Regions from separate parts of the Rhizobium sp. SG2393 genome, predicted to be linked through region 1. Evidence: riboswitches for the same ligand, from Rfam matches in the RefSeq annotation. Region 1 holds a riboswitch; the other holds the start of a gene.
The links. Region 1 has a riboswitch for cobalamin ahead of ACED18_RS08040 (energy-coupling factor ABC transporter permease). Riboswitches for the same ligand answer to the same signal wherever they lie in the genome.

Region 2: linked by a shared signal. The riboswitch ahead of cobU (bifunctional adenosylcobinamide kinase/adenosylcobinamide-phosphate guanylyltransferase) and the one ahead of ACED18_RS08040 (energy-coupling factor ABC transporter permease) in region 1 are both predicted to bind cobalamin.

What each region holds. Positions count from the first base shown of each region.
Region 1 is NZ_JBHGAP010000001.1:1,694,937-1,702,679, forward strand. It holds gene ACED18_RS08015 (M20 aminoacylase family protein) at 1-783, shown strand, start outside; gene ACED18_RS08020 (Lrp/AsnC ligand binding domain-containing protein) at 791-1,327, shown strand; gene ACED18_RS08025 (energy-coupling factor ABC transporter ATP-binding protein) at 1,334-2,167, opposite strand; gene ACED18_RS08030 (energy-coupling factor transporter transmembrane component T family protein) at 2,164-2,904, opposite strand; gene ACED18_RS08035 (energy-coupling factor ABC transporter substrate-binding protein) at 2,914-3,204, opposite strand; gene ACED18_RS08040 (energy-coupling factor ABC transporter permease) at 3,210-3,878, opposite strand; cobalamin riboswitch at 3,927-4,160, opposite strand; gene ACED18_RS08045 (serine hydrolase domain-containing protein) at 4,254-5,399, opposite strand; gene ACED18_RS08050 (histone deacetylase family protein) at 5,676-6,707, opposite strand; gene ACED18_RS08055 (extracellular solute-binding protein) at 7,071-7,743, opposite strand, start outside.
Region 2 is NZ_JBHGAP010000001.1:998,040-1,005,782, forward strand. It holds gene cobN (cobaltochelatase subunit CobN) at 1-312, opposite strand, end outside; gene cobW (cobalamin biosynthesis protein CobW) at 325-1,389, opposite strand; gene cobU (bifunctional adenosylcobinamide kinase/adenosylcobinamide-phosphate guanylyltransferase) at 1,395-1,919, opposite strand; cobalamin riboswitch at 2,065-2,447, opposite strand; gene ACED18_RS04755 (cobyric acid synthase) at 2,486-3,949, opposite strand; gene ACED18_RS04760 (hypothetical protein) at 4,052-4,330, shown strand; gene ACED18_RS04765 (ABC transporter substrate-binding protein) at 5,125-6,123, shown strand; gene ACED18_RS04770 (ABC transporter permease) at 6,412-7,323, shown strand; gene ACED18_RS04775 (glycine betaine/L-proline ABC transporter ATP-binding protein) at 7,316-7,743, shown strand, end outside.

The DNA.
Region 1 (7,743 bases):
GTCGCCGTCATCTTCCAGCCGGCCGAAGAAGGCGGCGGCGGCGGCAATCTGATGGTCAAGGATGGCATGATGGAGCGCTTCGGCATCACCGAAGTCTACGGCATGCACAACATGCCGGGCATGCCGGTCGGCCATTTCGCCATCCGCAAGGGGCCGATCATGGCCTCGACCGACGAATTCACCATCACCGTCACCGGTCGCGGCGGCCATGCGGCCCAGCCGCACCGCACCATCGATCCGATCGTCGTCGGCGCGCAGATCGTCACCGCCCTCCAGACGATCGCCTCGCGCACCGCCGACCCGCTGGAATCGGTCGTCGTCTCCGTTACCAAATTCAATGCGGGCTTTGCCCACAACGTCATTCCCGATGTCGCCAAGATCGCCGGCACCGTGCGCACGCTGAAGGCCGCGATGCGCGATCTCGCCGAAAAACGCCTTGGCGAGGTCGCCACCGGCATCGCTTCCGCCTGGGGCGCCACCGCGACGCTGAACTATGTGCGCAACTATCCCGTGACCGTGAACCACGCCCGCGAAACGGAGTACGCCGCCGAGATCGCGGCGACGATCGCCGGGGCGGAAAACGTCAATGCCGAGGTGGAGCCGATGATGGGCGGGGAGGATTTCTCCTACATGCTCAACGCCCGCCCCGGCGCCTTCATCTTCATCGGCAATGGCGAGACGGCGGGGCTGCACAATCCCAACTACGACTTCAACGACGAGGTCATCCCGCACGGCATTTCCTACTGGGTGAAGCTCGCCGAATCGCGGCTGGCGGCGGCCTGAGACAGCGATGGCACGCAAACCGGCAGGCGGGCCCCGCGACGGACAGCGCGCATCGACAGCCAAGGATGCGGTGGAGGCCACAGCCGACCTCGACCGCACCGACCGGCGCATCCTCGACATCCTCCAAGCCGACGGGCGCATCACCAATCTGGACCTCGCCGACCGCATCGGCCTCTCCCCGACCGCGACCAGCGACCGGCTGCGGCGGCTGTTGAAGGATGGCTACGTCTCCGGCTTCGGCGCGCGGCTCGATCCGCACAAGCTCGGCTTCGGCCTGCTGGTCTTCATCGAGGTCATGCTGGACAAGACGACGCCGGAGGTCTTCGACCAGTTCGCCGAGGGCATCCGCCGCGCGCCCGCCGTGCTCGAATGCCACATGGTCGCCGGCGGCTTCGACTATCTCGTCAAGACCCGCTTCCGCGACATGAACGCCTACCGCAATTTCCTGGGACAGGTGCTGTGGACGCTGCCGGGCGTGAAGGAGACGCGCACCTATGCGGTGATGGAAGAGATCAAGAACGACGGGCCGTTGCCGCTGACGTGATGCGGCTCAGGCGGACGCGCCGCCGCCGATCATCGCCAGAAGATCGGCCCGATCCCGTGGCGCCGCATCGGCGGGTATCACACCCGCCGCCTTCAGCCGCTCCACAATCTCGTAGACGATCGGCGGTCGAAGCCCGGCCTCCGCCAGAAGCGCCGCATCGGCAAACACCGCCTCCGGCCTTCCCTCCCGCGCCACCCGGCGGCCCGACACGACGGCCACGCGATCGGCAAAGCCATAGGCGGCCTCCATGTCGTGCGTGGCGACGACGAGGGCCGTGCCGGCTGCGGCCAGCGCCGACAGCACCGCCATCAATTCCTCCACCCCGGAGGGATCGAGGCCCGCGGTCGGCTCGTCCAAGAGCAGCACGTCGGGCCGCATGGCGATGAGCCCGGCAATCGCCACGCGCTTCTTCTGGCCGAAGCTCAGCATGTGGGTCGGCCGTGCCGCCAGCGCCGTGATGCCGAGCGACGCCAGCGCCTCATCGACACGGGTGCGGACCTCGCCGGTGGAAAGGCCGAGATTCATCGGCCCGAAGGACACATCCTCCACCACCGTGGCGGCGAAGAGCTGGTCGTCTGGATCCTGCAGAACGAGGCCGACGCGGGCGCGCAGGCGCTTGAGATCGGCCCTGCCGGTGCCGACCGGTGCCCCATCCAGCAGGATCGTGCCGCGATCGGGTTTCAGCGTGCCGTTCAGGGTCAGGAACAGCGTGGATTTTCCCGCCCCGTTCGGACCGAGAAGAGCGAGCTTCTCCCCGCGCCCGACCGAAAGCGAGGCGCCGTCAAGTGCGACGCCGCCGCCCGGATACGCATAGCCGATGTTGATGGCCTGGAGGATCACGGCAGCACCCCGCAGACAGCCGCCACCAGCGCCAGCCCCGCCGCAATGGCGCCGAGCCGGACGCGCGAGGCCGCCGTTTCGGCCGAGAGGAAGGCAAGCCGCCCGTCATAGCCCCGCGCCGAAAGCCCGCGCTCCAGCCGTCCGGCCCGATCCAGCACGCGCGGCAGAAGCGCCGCCAGCAGCATGCCGCCGCTGCGGATGCGCCGGCGCCAGCCCACATCGCCGAGCCGGCCGGCAAGCGAGCGCTGGCCGCTTTCCAGACAGTCGAGCGCCAGCCAGATGATGCGGAACATGACCATCGCGATATCGCTGATGTCACGGTTGAGGCCGAGCCGCTGCAGAAACTGCAGGATCGCCGTCAAGGGCGTGGTCAGCGCCAGAAAGAGCAGCGCCGAAACGCACGTCGCGCTCCGCAGCGCCACGAAGGCGGCAGCGGCGATCGTTTCTTCCGGCGCGAGCGTGACGAAGGGCGCGGCGGCGGAAACGGACAGCGCCTGCGCCAGCGTTCCCGCCAGAATGAAGAGCCCTGGCACCCTTGCTGCCCGCAGAAGATCGCAAGCGCCGACACGCGCGCCGAGAAGCGTCACGGACAGAACCGTTGCAAAGAGCAGCACCTGCGACGCAGGCGAGTGGAAGGCGAGCGACAGGCCCATGCAGCCGAGCGAGAACAGGAGCTTCTCTCCGGCCGCCTTCTGTCGCCAGCGGCCGGTCTGGGCAATCCGATCAATGTCACGCATGGCTTGCGATCAGGGCTTGTCGGCGGTGCGGGCAGGCGCCGAGCGCCGCCCGAAATAGAAGCCGACGAGGCCGGCGCCAATCGCCGCCTGCAAGGCAAAGAGCAGGCTTTCGATCTCCCCGCTTGGCGGCTCCCAGAGCGGGCTGGCCCAGGGCTTGTAGTCCGGCCGGATCTCGCCGATCAGCGCCTCGGCCTCACCGTCGGAGCCGGAAAACGCTGCGTCCCCGCCGTGGTGGATGACGAGCGGCAGGATGGCGAGGCCGACGACGGCGGCCAGCATCAGAAGATTGCGCTTCAGCATGGGCGTCAGGCCTTTCCGGAGAGGATGTTGAGGGCAAAGAGTTCGCCGCGGCTGTAGCGCTGCAACAGGTTGAAGACGACGACGGTCAAGAGTCCCTCGCTGATGGCGAGCGGCACCTGCGTCGGCGCAAAGACCGCGAGGAACTTCACGGCAGCGCCCGCAACACCCGAAACCGGATCGGGGAAGGCGGCGGCAAGCTGCAGCGCCGTCACGCAATAGGTGGCGAGATCGTCGAGCGCGGCGGCAAAGAAGATCGCGAGCGCGGCGGAAGCCCCCACCCGTTGCAGCCCGTGGAACAGGCCATAGGCGACGAAGGGGCCGACGATCGCCATGGAAAACACGTTAGCGCCGAGCGTCGTCAGCCCGCCATGGGCGAGCAGCAGGGCCTGGAACAGCAACACGATCGTGCCGAGCACCGTGGTCACAGTCGGGCCGAAGAGGCTGGCCGCAAGACCGGTGCCGGTCGGATGCGAGCAACTGCCGGTCACCGACGGGATCTTCAGCGCCGAGAGCACGAAGACATAGGCGCCGGACGCCGCCATCAGCATCTTCGTCTCGGGCTTTTCCCGCATGAGCCGCGTGATTCGCCGGGCGCCATAGACGACGAAGGGCGCCGATGCCGCGCCCCAGAACAGCGCGTGCGAGGCCGGCAGAAAGCCTTCCATGATATGCATGTCGATCTCCCTCTCCGCGCCCACCGCGCGGGACAAGTTGAAGCCGCGCTTGCGGCGATCCTCGAGGGCAGGTCTCCTGGCTTGCGGGTCTTTGCCGGTCATCCGCCTTATCAGCCCGGATGCGTGTGCTCGCGCGGGGCCAATGGCATGTCGGATGGGGCTCGCCGCTCACAGTTGCGGGGGCAGCTGCGGTTTCGGTCCCTGATGGGTAGTCCTCACCGCATTCCCTTTTCATCCGCCCTCCCGTTCGGGTCAGGCGGAACCTTCGAAGGCATGATGCGCCGGTCAGCACCGGCGCGTCCGGAGTCGTAGGACGAAGCGGGGCCGAAAGCAATCGCGATCTGCGCTTCGCCCCGTCGCAAAACGATGGGTGGCTCAGCCGTCGCGGCACACCCGGCGCAGCGCCGCGATGATGGCATGGTCGAGGGCAAGATCGCTCGGCATCTCCTGGCTGGAAAGCTTCACGGCCACCGAACCGGAACGCCGGTCCACCCAGATCCACTGGCCGTGAATGCCGATCGCCGCAAGCTCGCCCTCGCCCGTCTCGTACCAGTAATTGCGATAGCTGCCGCCGGGGAAAAGCTGGGCCTGATCGCCATTCGCCCAGGCGGCCCGGCTGCCTCCCGTCAGGAGATCATCGATGAAGACGGACGGGACGAGCCCGCGACCGCCTTCCAGCACGAGTTGGCCGACGCGCGCGAGATCGCGTGCCGTTGCCGACATGCCGCCCGCAGCCCGGGCCGCGCCCAGCGGGTCCACCGTCACCGTCGCATCGCCCAGCGCCCCGAGCGGCTTCCAGAGCGCCTCGGACAGGAAGGTCGCCCAGCGCTGCCTTGCAGCCCGCTCAATGGCGATCCCGGCAAGATCGGTGTTGGGAGAGCGGTAGGAATGGCGTTGCCCGTGCGGTTCGGCTAACCGCGGCAGGGTGATGAGGAAGGATAGCATGTCCTCAACCGGCGCCCCCTCCAGCCGCGGCGCCCAGCCCATCGAGCGGCGATAGCGGATGAAGGCGCCCTTGGTGTCCAGATAGTCCTCGGTAAAATCGAGGCTGATCTCCATGTCGAGGAGCTGCTGAAGCGTTGCATCCGCATAGGCCGAGCCGGCCGCCTCCGGGATCAGCGAGAGGATCGGTTGGCCAAGATCAAGCCGCCCCTGCCCCACCAGCACGCCGGCCATCAGCGCCGTCACCGATTTCGTCACGGAAAACATCAGATGTGGCAGGCCGGGATCGGCATGGGGCGCCGTCCATTCCGACACGATCCGCCCGCCGCGCATCAGCACGAAAAGATCCGTGTTGCTCTGCGTCAGGAAGGTCTCGAACGTCGCCGGCCGGCCATCGGTGCCGGTCACCGCGACATCGGCGACAGGTCCGAGCGGCACGGCCGGCGGTTCCGCCTGCCGGTTGCCGCGGATCAGCGCCACGGGCACGAATTCGCTGACATGCTGATAGGTCCAGCGCGTGGCGGGAAAGGTGCGCCAGTTGGCGAGCGTAACGGTACGCCGGTCGAAGGTGTCGGTCATGGTGTGGGTCTCCTCAAGACAGTGTGTGATAGCCGCTGCCTGAAGGCGCAGATACGCGACGGTGCGCGGTTTCCTGGGCTTGAAAGCGCGTCAAGGGCAGCCTTCTCCTCCGTCATGCTCGGGCTTGACCCGAGCATCCAGGCGGCGAGCGCCGTGGTCGAGGCGTGGATCCTCGGGTCAAGCCCGAGGATGACGGAACCGGGTGGGGCCTGCGCCGTCGCCGGAACCGCGCATCACGCGACACGGTGGCCGTGCATTCCACCCGCCAAACCGCCCTCACGCCCCCTCGAAGCCCGTGAGCACGCCGACCGCGTTGACCCCGATCTCCGCCACCGCATAACCGCCTTCCATGATGAAGAGCGTCGGCAGGCCGAGCTTGCGGATGCGGGCGCCGATCTTCGGGAAGTCCTCCGTCTTCAGCTTGAACTTGGAGATCGGATCCTTCTCGAAGGTATCGACGCCGAGCGAGACCAGCACCACCTCCGGCCGGTAGGCGAGCAGCTTGCCGCAGGCATCGTCGAGCGCCGCCGACCAGGTGTCGAAACTCGTGCCGAAGGGCATGGGATAGTTGAGATTGAAGCCCTCACCTTCCCCCGTGCCGCGCTCGTCGGCATGGCCGAGAAAGTAGGGATATTCCTGCATCGGGTCGGCATGCAGGTTGATGACCTGCACGTCGGCGCGGCCATAGAAGATTTCCTGCGTGCCGTTGCCGTGGTGATAGTCGACGTCCAGGATCGACACGCGCTTCGCGCCCTTGTCGATGAAGGACTGGGCGGCGACGGCGGCGTTGTTGATGTAGCAGTAGCCGCCCATGAAGCCGGCGCCGGCATGGTGGCCCGGCGGGCGGCAGAGCGCGAAGGCGGCACTTTCGCCCGCCTGGATGAGGCCCGCCCCCGTCAGCGCCACATCATGCGACGCCTTGATCGCATCCCAGGTGCCGGCTACCATGCCGCAGCCGCCATCGAAGGAATAGTAGCCGAGCTTGCCGTCGATGAAGTCAGGGCAGACATCACCGCGCAGTCCGCGCGTCGGCCAGGTGAAGGGCAGCGCCGTGCCGGTCCGCCCCGCCGCCGTCCACAGATCCCAGACGGTCGGCAGGAAATCGAGATAATCCTGCCGGTGCACCCGCGCGGCGGTCGAGAGGTCGAAGTCTTGCGGCTCCAACACCGGGCCCAGCCCTTCGGATGTCAGGCGCTCCAGGACGTATTCAGCCCGCGACGGCATCTCGAAGGCAGGCACGATGGCGCCGGCGACGAGTTCCAGATTGTTGGCATGGCCGGCATGGCGCGGCGAAAAGACGGTCTTCATGATAGGTCTCCTCCGGGACGGGAAAACGGCGCGTGCCTGGCGCGGGGGCCGGTGCGATTGGCAGGGACTGCCCCCTCGCTCCGTCATCCTCGGGCCTGTGCCTCCATCCTCCGCACGCCCCTCACCCCGTCACCCTCGCGGCTATTTCGCCGTCATCCTCGGGCTTGACCCGAGGATCCACAGACGGGGACGCAAAGGCCGCATGGATCCTCGGGTCAAGCCCGAGGATGACGTCTGCGGGTGGAGATGCCGTCGAAGCACAAGCTGGCTTGACGACGGGCCTAGGGATGACTGAGCAGGGTGCGGTTCGCCAACAGCACGGGCCCCGCGCTTGCCGCACGGGGCCGTTCTCTCATCCGGTTGTCACTTCTGCAGTTCGGTCCAGATCTTCGTGTAGAGCGCCTGCACGTCCGGCGGGCAGGTCTGCGAGGGCACGCCGACCGACTTGAACTCGTCGGGGATCTTGATCTCCGGCGCATCCTTCATGTCGGCGGGCATGAAGGCCTCCGAGCCGGCGATGCCGTTGGCATAGCGGTGGAAGGCGGAGTTCATGCCGGCGTTTTCCGGGTCCATCATGAAGTTCTGGAAGAGCTTGGCGTTTTCGACATTCTTGGCATCCTTGAGGACGACGAGATTGTCGGACCAGTTGACATAGCCTTCCTTGGGATAGCCGAACTTGACCTTGGGGTTGGCCAGACGCTGGCGGAAGGCCGAGCCGTTCCAGTCGCTGGAGGCCATGATGTCGCCCGAGCCCATCTTCTCGATCGTGCCGTACTCCATCGCCACCCAGTCGGGCTTGGCCTTCAGCAGCGTGTCGCGCACCTTTTTCAGGATCTCGCGGTCGCCGGTGCACTTCTTGCCGCCATTGTAGAGCACGGCCGCGTCGATCACGTCGGTCATCTCAGGCACGACGTTGACCTTGCCCTTCAGCTCCGGCGGCGTGTTGAAGATGATGCCCCAGGTGTTGATGTCGCCCTGGTAAGCAGAGGTGTTCACGACCACGCCGACAATGCCCATGGCCCACGGCACGGAATAT
Region 2 (7,743 bases), 700 kb from region 1:
ATGCAGCGCTTCCAGCACATAGTGGAAATAGCTGGCGCCGCCGAGCGGGCGGATGACGATCAGCTTCGCATGCCGCGCCGTGCGCTCCACATAGGTATCGACCGACATCGGATGCTTGAGCATGCCAAGGCTGGCGACGCGCAAGCGCGGCACATCCGGCCGCGCGGCCCGCCACTGGCGGTGCGCGGCAGCGACCACGGAAAGCTCCGTATCCGCTGCCGACAGGAACAGGATGTCGGCCGGAGACTGGCCAAGGTCGATCGCCTCGTCCCCGTCACTGATCGTTCCCTTTTGCGCCAGCAGCAGATGCATCGTTTCCTACCCTCAGACCGCTGCGGCAATGGCAGCGCGCACGGCCGCTTCGTCCATGTCGTGCAGGCCGATGACGACGAGGCGGGTGCTCCGCGTCTCGCCCGCTGCCCAGGGACGGTCGAAATACTGGTCGATGCGCTGGCCGACGCCCTGGATCAGAAGCCGCATCGGCTTGCCCGGCACATCCGCAAAACCCTTGAGGCGCAGCACGTCATGGGCCGCAATCACATCCTTCAGCCGCGCGACGAAGGCATTGGGATCGGCAATCGGGCCGAGTTCCACGATGAAGCTGTCGAATTCGTCGTGATCGTGCTCTTCGCCCGCCTCGTGCTCAATCTCGTGGTGGGACTTCCGGTTGGCGATATCGCCTTCCGTGCCAACGCCGAGACCGAGCAGCACGGCCGCCGCCACCTCGCCGTTCTGGGCCTCGATCATCGCCGGCTTACGGTGCGTGCGCGAGGCGACTTCGGCGCGAACGGCGGCAACGCCATCGGCGTCGATGAGGTCGGTCTTGTTGAGCACGATGAGGTCGGCCGCCGTCAGTTGGTCCTCGAAAAGCTCCTCGATCGGGCTTTCATGGTCGAGATTGTCATCTTCGGCGCGCGCCGCATCCACCTTGTCGTGATCGTCGGCAAAGCGGCCGGCGGCCACAGCGGCGCTGTCCACCACCGTCACCACGCCATCCACCGTCACCTGCGTGCGGATATCCGGCCAGTTGAAGGCCGCGACGAGCGGCTGCGGCAGCGCGAGGCCCGAGGTCTCGATGATGATGTGGTCGGGGCGGTTCTCGCGCTCCAGAAGCCTCGTCATGGTCGGGATGAAATCATCGGCCACCGTGCAGCAGATGCAGCCATTGGTGAGCTCGATGATGTCGTCTTCCGTGCAGGCCTCCGCACCGCAGCCCTTCAGCACCTCGCCATCGACGCCGAGATCGCCGAATTCGTTGATGATGAGGGCGATGCGCCGGCCGCCTGCGTTGGTCAGCAGGTTGCGGATCATCGTCGTTTTGCCGGCGCCGAGGAAGCCGGTGATGACGGTGGCGGGGATCTTGCCCGTCTGCGTCGTCGTGGAAGCCATGGAAATCAACCTTTCATTCTCAGCGGCAGCCCTGCCGCCACGAAGTAAACCTCTGAAGACGCCGCGGCGACCGCCTGATGCAGGCGGCCGGCATGATCGCGGAAGGCCCGCGCCATGGCGTTCTCGGGAACGATGCCGAGCCCGACCTCATTGGAGACGAGAACGACCAGCCCTTTGGCCCGTGAGAGATGGCCTGCGAGCCGCGCCGATTCGGCGGCGATATCAGCCTCCTCCATCATCAGATTGGTGACCCAGAGGGTCAGGCAATCGACGAGAATCGCGGTGCCGGGATCATCGAGCCTTTCCAGCGCGCCGACGAGATCCATGGGCTCCTCGACCGTCTGCCAGGACGGCCCGCGGCTTTCGCGGTGGGCGGCAATGCGCGCCCGCATTTCATCATCCCAGGCACGGCTGGTGGCGATATAGGCGCTGGCAAGACCGCTCTCCACGACGAGCCGCTCCGCAAAGGAGGACTTGCCGGAGCGCGCGCCGCCGAGCACGAAAATGGAGCGGGAGGAAGACGCCGTCACGTGGACCACCGTACGGCAGCCGCAGGCCTGCGGTCACGACGCACGCAATGAATTCGGGTGGCGGGGACAGTGCCCCACCGGACAGTCTCGCGAGCCATGACAACCTCCGTGCTGGCCGAATGGGCGATGATGCGCCCGACCGGGCTCTTCGCCCGTTTCGGATGGCAGGTCTCCTGGCTCGCGGGTCCCTTCGCGTCCGGCATGATGCCGGCGCGAAAACGGGGTCGCCTCGCCTTCCCGGATCGAAGCGGCATGAAAAGGCGGGCGATTCGTAGAAAATAGAGGCGCCCCACCCCGGTTGATCATGCCTGATCCAGTGGCTTTTCCAGCACCGCTTCCGAAAACCCGCCTTGCACGACACGCGCAAATCCGAGGTGAGCAGCAACGTTGCCGGATGGCGACCCCTGACCGCTCTACAGTCGCGGGGTCGGCTGCGATGAGGATGCCCGACATGGGTCCATCCCTTCGCATTCCCATTTACTCCCAAGCCGGCCGCCCGGCCCGGGAACCATCCTGAGCCGAGCAATAGATATTTACGGCCGAAAAGTCAAAGCCCGCCCGCGCCGTCAGGCGGCGCCATCCAAGAGCCGTGACAGGAAATCCGGCGACAGCATCGTCTCCAGTTCCGAGGCAACATCGTCGAGTGCGGCATCGACGGAGGCGCGGTAGTCCTCCACCCCGCCGCTGATGCCGAAATCGGCAAGAAGTGCGCGGCGGAAGGCATCGCTGGAAAACAGCCCGTGCAGATAGGTCCCGAACACCCGCCCGTCCGCCGACATCGCCCCGTCCGGCCGCCCGTCGATCAGGACGGGCGCGCGGGCGCAGTCCGCACCCGTCGTCTTGCCGAGATGGATTTCGTAGCCGGACAGCGCCACATCGTGCACGGTGGAATGGGCGGAGGAGTTGCGCACCGTCTTTTCCGGCGCCATCTCCGTCTCGATGTCGAGCAGGCCGAGGCCCGCGATCTCCCGCTCGCTGCCCTCGATGCCGAGCGGATCGGTCACGCGCTGCCCCAGCATCTGGTAGCCGCCACAAATACCGATCACCTGCCCGCCGCGCCGCCGGTGCCGGGCCAGATCCTGGTCCCAGCCTTGCATGCGGAAATCCCTAAGGTCGGCAATGGTCGATTTCGAGCCCGGCAGGATGATGAGACCGGCATCGGCCGGCAGCCGCTCGCCCGGCCGCACGAAGACGAGGTCAACCTCCGGCTCCTGCGCCAGCGGGTCGAGATCGTCGAAATTGGCGATCCGCGGCAAGACCGGCACGGCGATCTTCAGCGCCCGCCCGCGACCGGCAAGACGCCGCTCCAGCACCACCGAATCCTCCGCCGGCAGGCGGCCGGCGGCCTTCAACCAGGTCACGACGCCGAAGCAGGGCCAGCCGGTGAACGCGCCGATCGCCGTCAGCCCGTCATCGAACAGGCTGACGTCACCGCGGAACTTGTTGATGATGTAGCCCGCGATCATCGCCCGGTCTTCCGGCGGCAGGATCGCATGCGTGCCGACAAGAGAGGCGATCACGCCGCCCCGGTCGATATCGCCGACCAGCACCACCGGCACGCCGGCCCGCGTCGCAAAGCCCATATTGGCGATATCGCCGGCCCGGAGATTGATTTCCGCCGGCGAGCCCGCGCCCTCGACGATCACGAGATCGGCGCCCTGTTCGACGATCGAAAAGCTCTCCAGCACCGCATCCATCAGCTTCGGCTTCAGCGCCTGATAGTCGCGCCCCCGCGCCTGCCCCGCCACCTTGCCCTGCACGATGATCTGGCTGCCGACCTCCGACTGCGGCTTCAGGAGAACAGGGTTCATGTGCACCGACGAGGGCACGCGCGCGGCGATCGCCTGCAGCCACTGCGCCCGCCCGATCTCGCCGCCATCATCGGAAACGGCGGCGTTGTTCGACATGTTCTGCGGCTTGAACGGGGCCACCTTCAGACCCCGGTTGGAGGCCAGCCGGCAGAGCCCCGCCACCAATACCGATTTTCCGACATCGGAGCCGGTCCCCTGCAGCATGATCGCGCGCGTCATTCCGTCTCCGTCCGATTGTGGCAGAACCGCCGCAATCCCCTGCCCTGCCTCAATTTCGCCGCCTCCGTTTATGCACCGGAAGCGGTGCTCGACGGAGGAGCCATGCAAAGTTTGCATAGTATCGCATTTGCGACATTCGCAGCCGATTTCGGCGTTGCGAAGCCGCATATCCGAGCCTATATCAGCGCCATCAACACGAAGGAAGCGCGAGACTTCCTCTTACCTGAGGTCACACCCATGCTGTTCATCTTCAGCAAGCCGAATTTTCTCCAGATCGCCTGGAACTCCCAGGTGCCGGCAAACCAGTCGCGCGTCCGCAACATGGTCGCCGATTCCCCGATGGGCCCGCTCGGCTTCATCCGCACCCGCAACGTCGGCTGATATTCTGAGACTATGGCGGACCGAACGAAGGCGCGCTCCCGAGTGCGCCTTTTTTCATGTCGCAAGTTTTCATTTCGCAAGCAGGTCTATGTGGGAGATCGCCTCTGCAGACACGCGAAGGCCGCGCCGAACCTCAAGGAGGATCGCGCGGCCCGCCAAAATACGCCTGGCCAAACGGGAAAATACGCATCCCGCAATCGCTGCAGGTCCGGTACGCACAACCTGATCCGGACCAGCGGCAGTGTCCCCCGCCGCAAGAAGACAAATAGCGGGACATCGTTACCGGTTGGTTAGCGGGTGGTAAACCAATGGTGAACAGGCGAAATTTCACTTTTTTCCCGTGTGCGAAAAATATTTCGCTCGACGCAGACAGGATAGCAAGTGTCTGAAATGAAACAGAGTCTTGACACCGATGTGTCACAGACGCCAAATTTGCCCACGAGAAGGGCATTTGTCTGCGCATTTTTTGCCGAAAATGTCGCAATCGCCGATTTTCCCTTTCCTTGACCGGCCTTTGTCTGGAACAGCATCGGCCTCGGTGCGGACCGGGGCGGTTGATTTCTCTTCCGGATTACTTAGGCTCCTCCCATGGCTCCGAAACGACCGGACCGGCGGCTGATAGCAGGCGACCGTAAAACAGGTTCGGCGGGGCCCGGTCTTGCACGGGGAAAGCCGGTTGCAACCAGCCTTCTCCCCGTTGGGGGCCAGTGAAACGTTTGGCTCCGGGGCGCCGCAGCACCCTGGCTCGCCGCGCACATCGAACGCTGCATCCAGACTGGGAGGTCTGAGAGACCATGAAGAAACTGCTCGCATCCACCGTCATCGCCGCAGGCTTCTATGCCCTGGCCGGTTCGGCCGCCTACGCAGACTGTGGCGAAGTCTCGATTGCCGAAATGAACTGGGCGTCCGCCGGTGTCGCCGCCCATGTGGACAAGTTCATTCTCGAAAACGGTTACGGCTGCACGGCGACGCTGGTCACCGGCGATACCATGCCGACCTTTGCGTCCATGAACGAAAAGGGCCAGCCGGACATGGCGCCGGAACTTTGGGTCAACGCCGTGCGCACGCCGCTGGACGCTGCCGTCAAGGAAGGCCGCCTGATCGAAGCCGCCAAGATCCTGAACGAAGGCGGCGTCGAAGGCTGGTGGATTCCGAAGTTCCTCGCCGACGCCCACCCCGACATCAAGACGGTCGAGGATGCGCTGAAGCATCCCGAACTCTTCCCGGCGCCGGAAGATGCCTCGAAGGCCGCCATCACCAACTGCCCGGCCGGCTGGAACTGCCAGGTCTCGACCGCCAACCTTTACCGCGCGCTCGGCGCCGAAAAGGCCGGTTTCGAACTGATCGATACCGGCTCGGCTGCAGGCCTCGACGGCTCGATCGCCAACGCCTTCGAAAACAAGAAGGGCTGGCTCGGCTACTACTGGGCACCGACGGCCATCCTCGGCAAGTACGAGATGACCCGCCTGTCCTTCGGCGTCGAGCATAACAAGGCCGACTGGGATGCCTGCACGGCCGTTCCGGACTGCCCGGATCCGAAGGTGAACGCCTATCCGGTCTCCGACGTCTACACGGTCGTGACCAAGGGCTTCGCCGACAAGGCTGGCGTCGCCATGGACTACGTCAAGGCCCGCAACTGGGACAACGGCACCGTGAACAAGGTTCTGGCCTGGATGGACAGCAACCAGGGCACCAACGAGGACGGCGCCAAGTACTTCCTGCAGAACTTCCCGGACATGTGGACCAAGTGGGTCTCCCCGGAAGTGGCTGAAAAGGTCAAGGCCGCCCTCTAAGGCGCAGTGTCACGGGCAGTCGCCATGCACCGACGCATGGCGACTGCCTTTTTGTCGTCAGTCATCGCTGCAAGCAGACCGGCTGATGACATCTCGATGTCCGGAAGACTGGTCACAACGCCGTTTCCATGGAACGGTGCGTCGCAAACCGCCAAGCGGCGCGCGCCAATTTCGCCGACGATCATGAGAGCGGACGCCCTTAAGGGCGCTGGACACAAGAGCAGCCATCGCCAACACGAGCGATCAGGCCGCCATCCGGGTCCGTGACGGACATAAAAGGGGACAAGAATGGCATCTTTATGTAGCATGCTGCCGGAATTGCTGTGCAAATTCCCGGCGATAGATGACACGACCATCCGAACCGCGCGCAAGACGATCGATGATGGCTTCAAGGGCTTCGTTCGCGCCTATGGCAATGCGATCGACTCGCTCGTCCAGCCGCTCCAGTGGTTCCTGAATTTCCTCGAAGGCGTCTTCGTCAACACGCCCTGGATCATCATCCTCGCCGCAATGGTCGCCGTCGTCTATGCTGGCAGCCGCAACATGAGGATCACCATCGGCACCGCGCTCGCCATGGCGGCCATCGGCCTTGTCGGCCTGTGGAACGACACGATGATCACGCTCGCCATGGTCACCGTCTGTACGCTGATCTCCATTCTCATCGGCATCCCAATCGGCATCGTCATGGCGCGTTCGGATCGCGCCCAGGGGATCGTCAATCCGATCCTCGACGTCATGCAGACCATGCCGAGCTTCGTCTACCTCATTCCAGTCGTCATGATCTTCGGCATCGGCAAGGTGCCGGGCCTGATCGCCGTCGTCATCTACGCCGTTCCGCCGATGATCCGCCTTACCAACCTCGGCATCCGCCTGGTGGACAAGGAAGTGCTGGAAGCAGCCGACGCCTTCGGCTCCTCCGGCTGGCAGAAGCTGAAGAACGTGCAGATGCCGCTGGCGCTGCCCACCATCATGGCCGGCATCAACCAAACCATCATGATGTCGCTCGCCATGGTCGTCGTCGCCTCCATGATCGGCGTCGGCGGTCTCGGCCGCAACGTGCTGCAGGCCATCAACAACCAGTTCTTCACGGTCGGCTTCCTGAACGGCTTCTCGCTGGTCGCGATCGCCATCATCTTCGACCGCACCAGCCAGGCCTTCGGCCGGCGCCTGCAGAAGCATTCGGAGGTCATCCATGGCTAGTCACGCGATCGAGGTGAAGAACCTCTACAAGATCTTCGGCCCCAACGGTCGCGCCTTCGTCGATCAGGTCAAGGCCGGCCTCGGCAAGGCGGAACTGAACGAAAAGCACGGCCATGTGCTCGGCCTGCAGGACATCAACATCTCCATGCCCGCCGGCGGCATCATGGTGGTGATGGGCCTGTCCGGCTCCGGCAAATCGACGCTGATCCGCCACATCAACCGCCTGATCGATCCGACAGCCGGCGAAGTGCTCTATGACGGCGTCGACATCTGCAAGATGAACGAGAACGATCTCAGGGAATTCCGCCGCCACAAGACGGCGATGGTGTTCCAGAAGTTCGCGCTGCTGCCGCACCGCACGGTCATCGAAAACACCATCTACGGTCTGGAAATCCAGGGCGTGGACCGGACGGAAAGCCA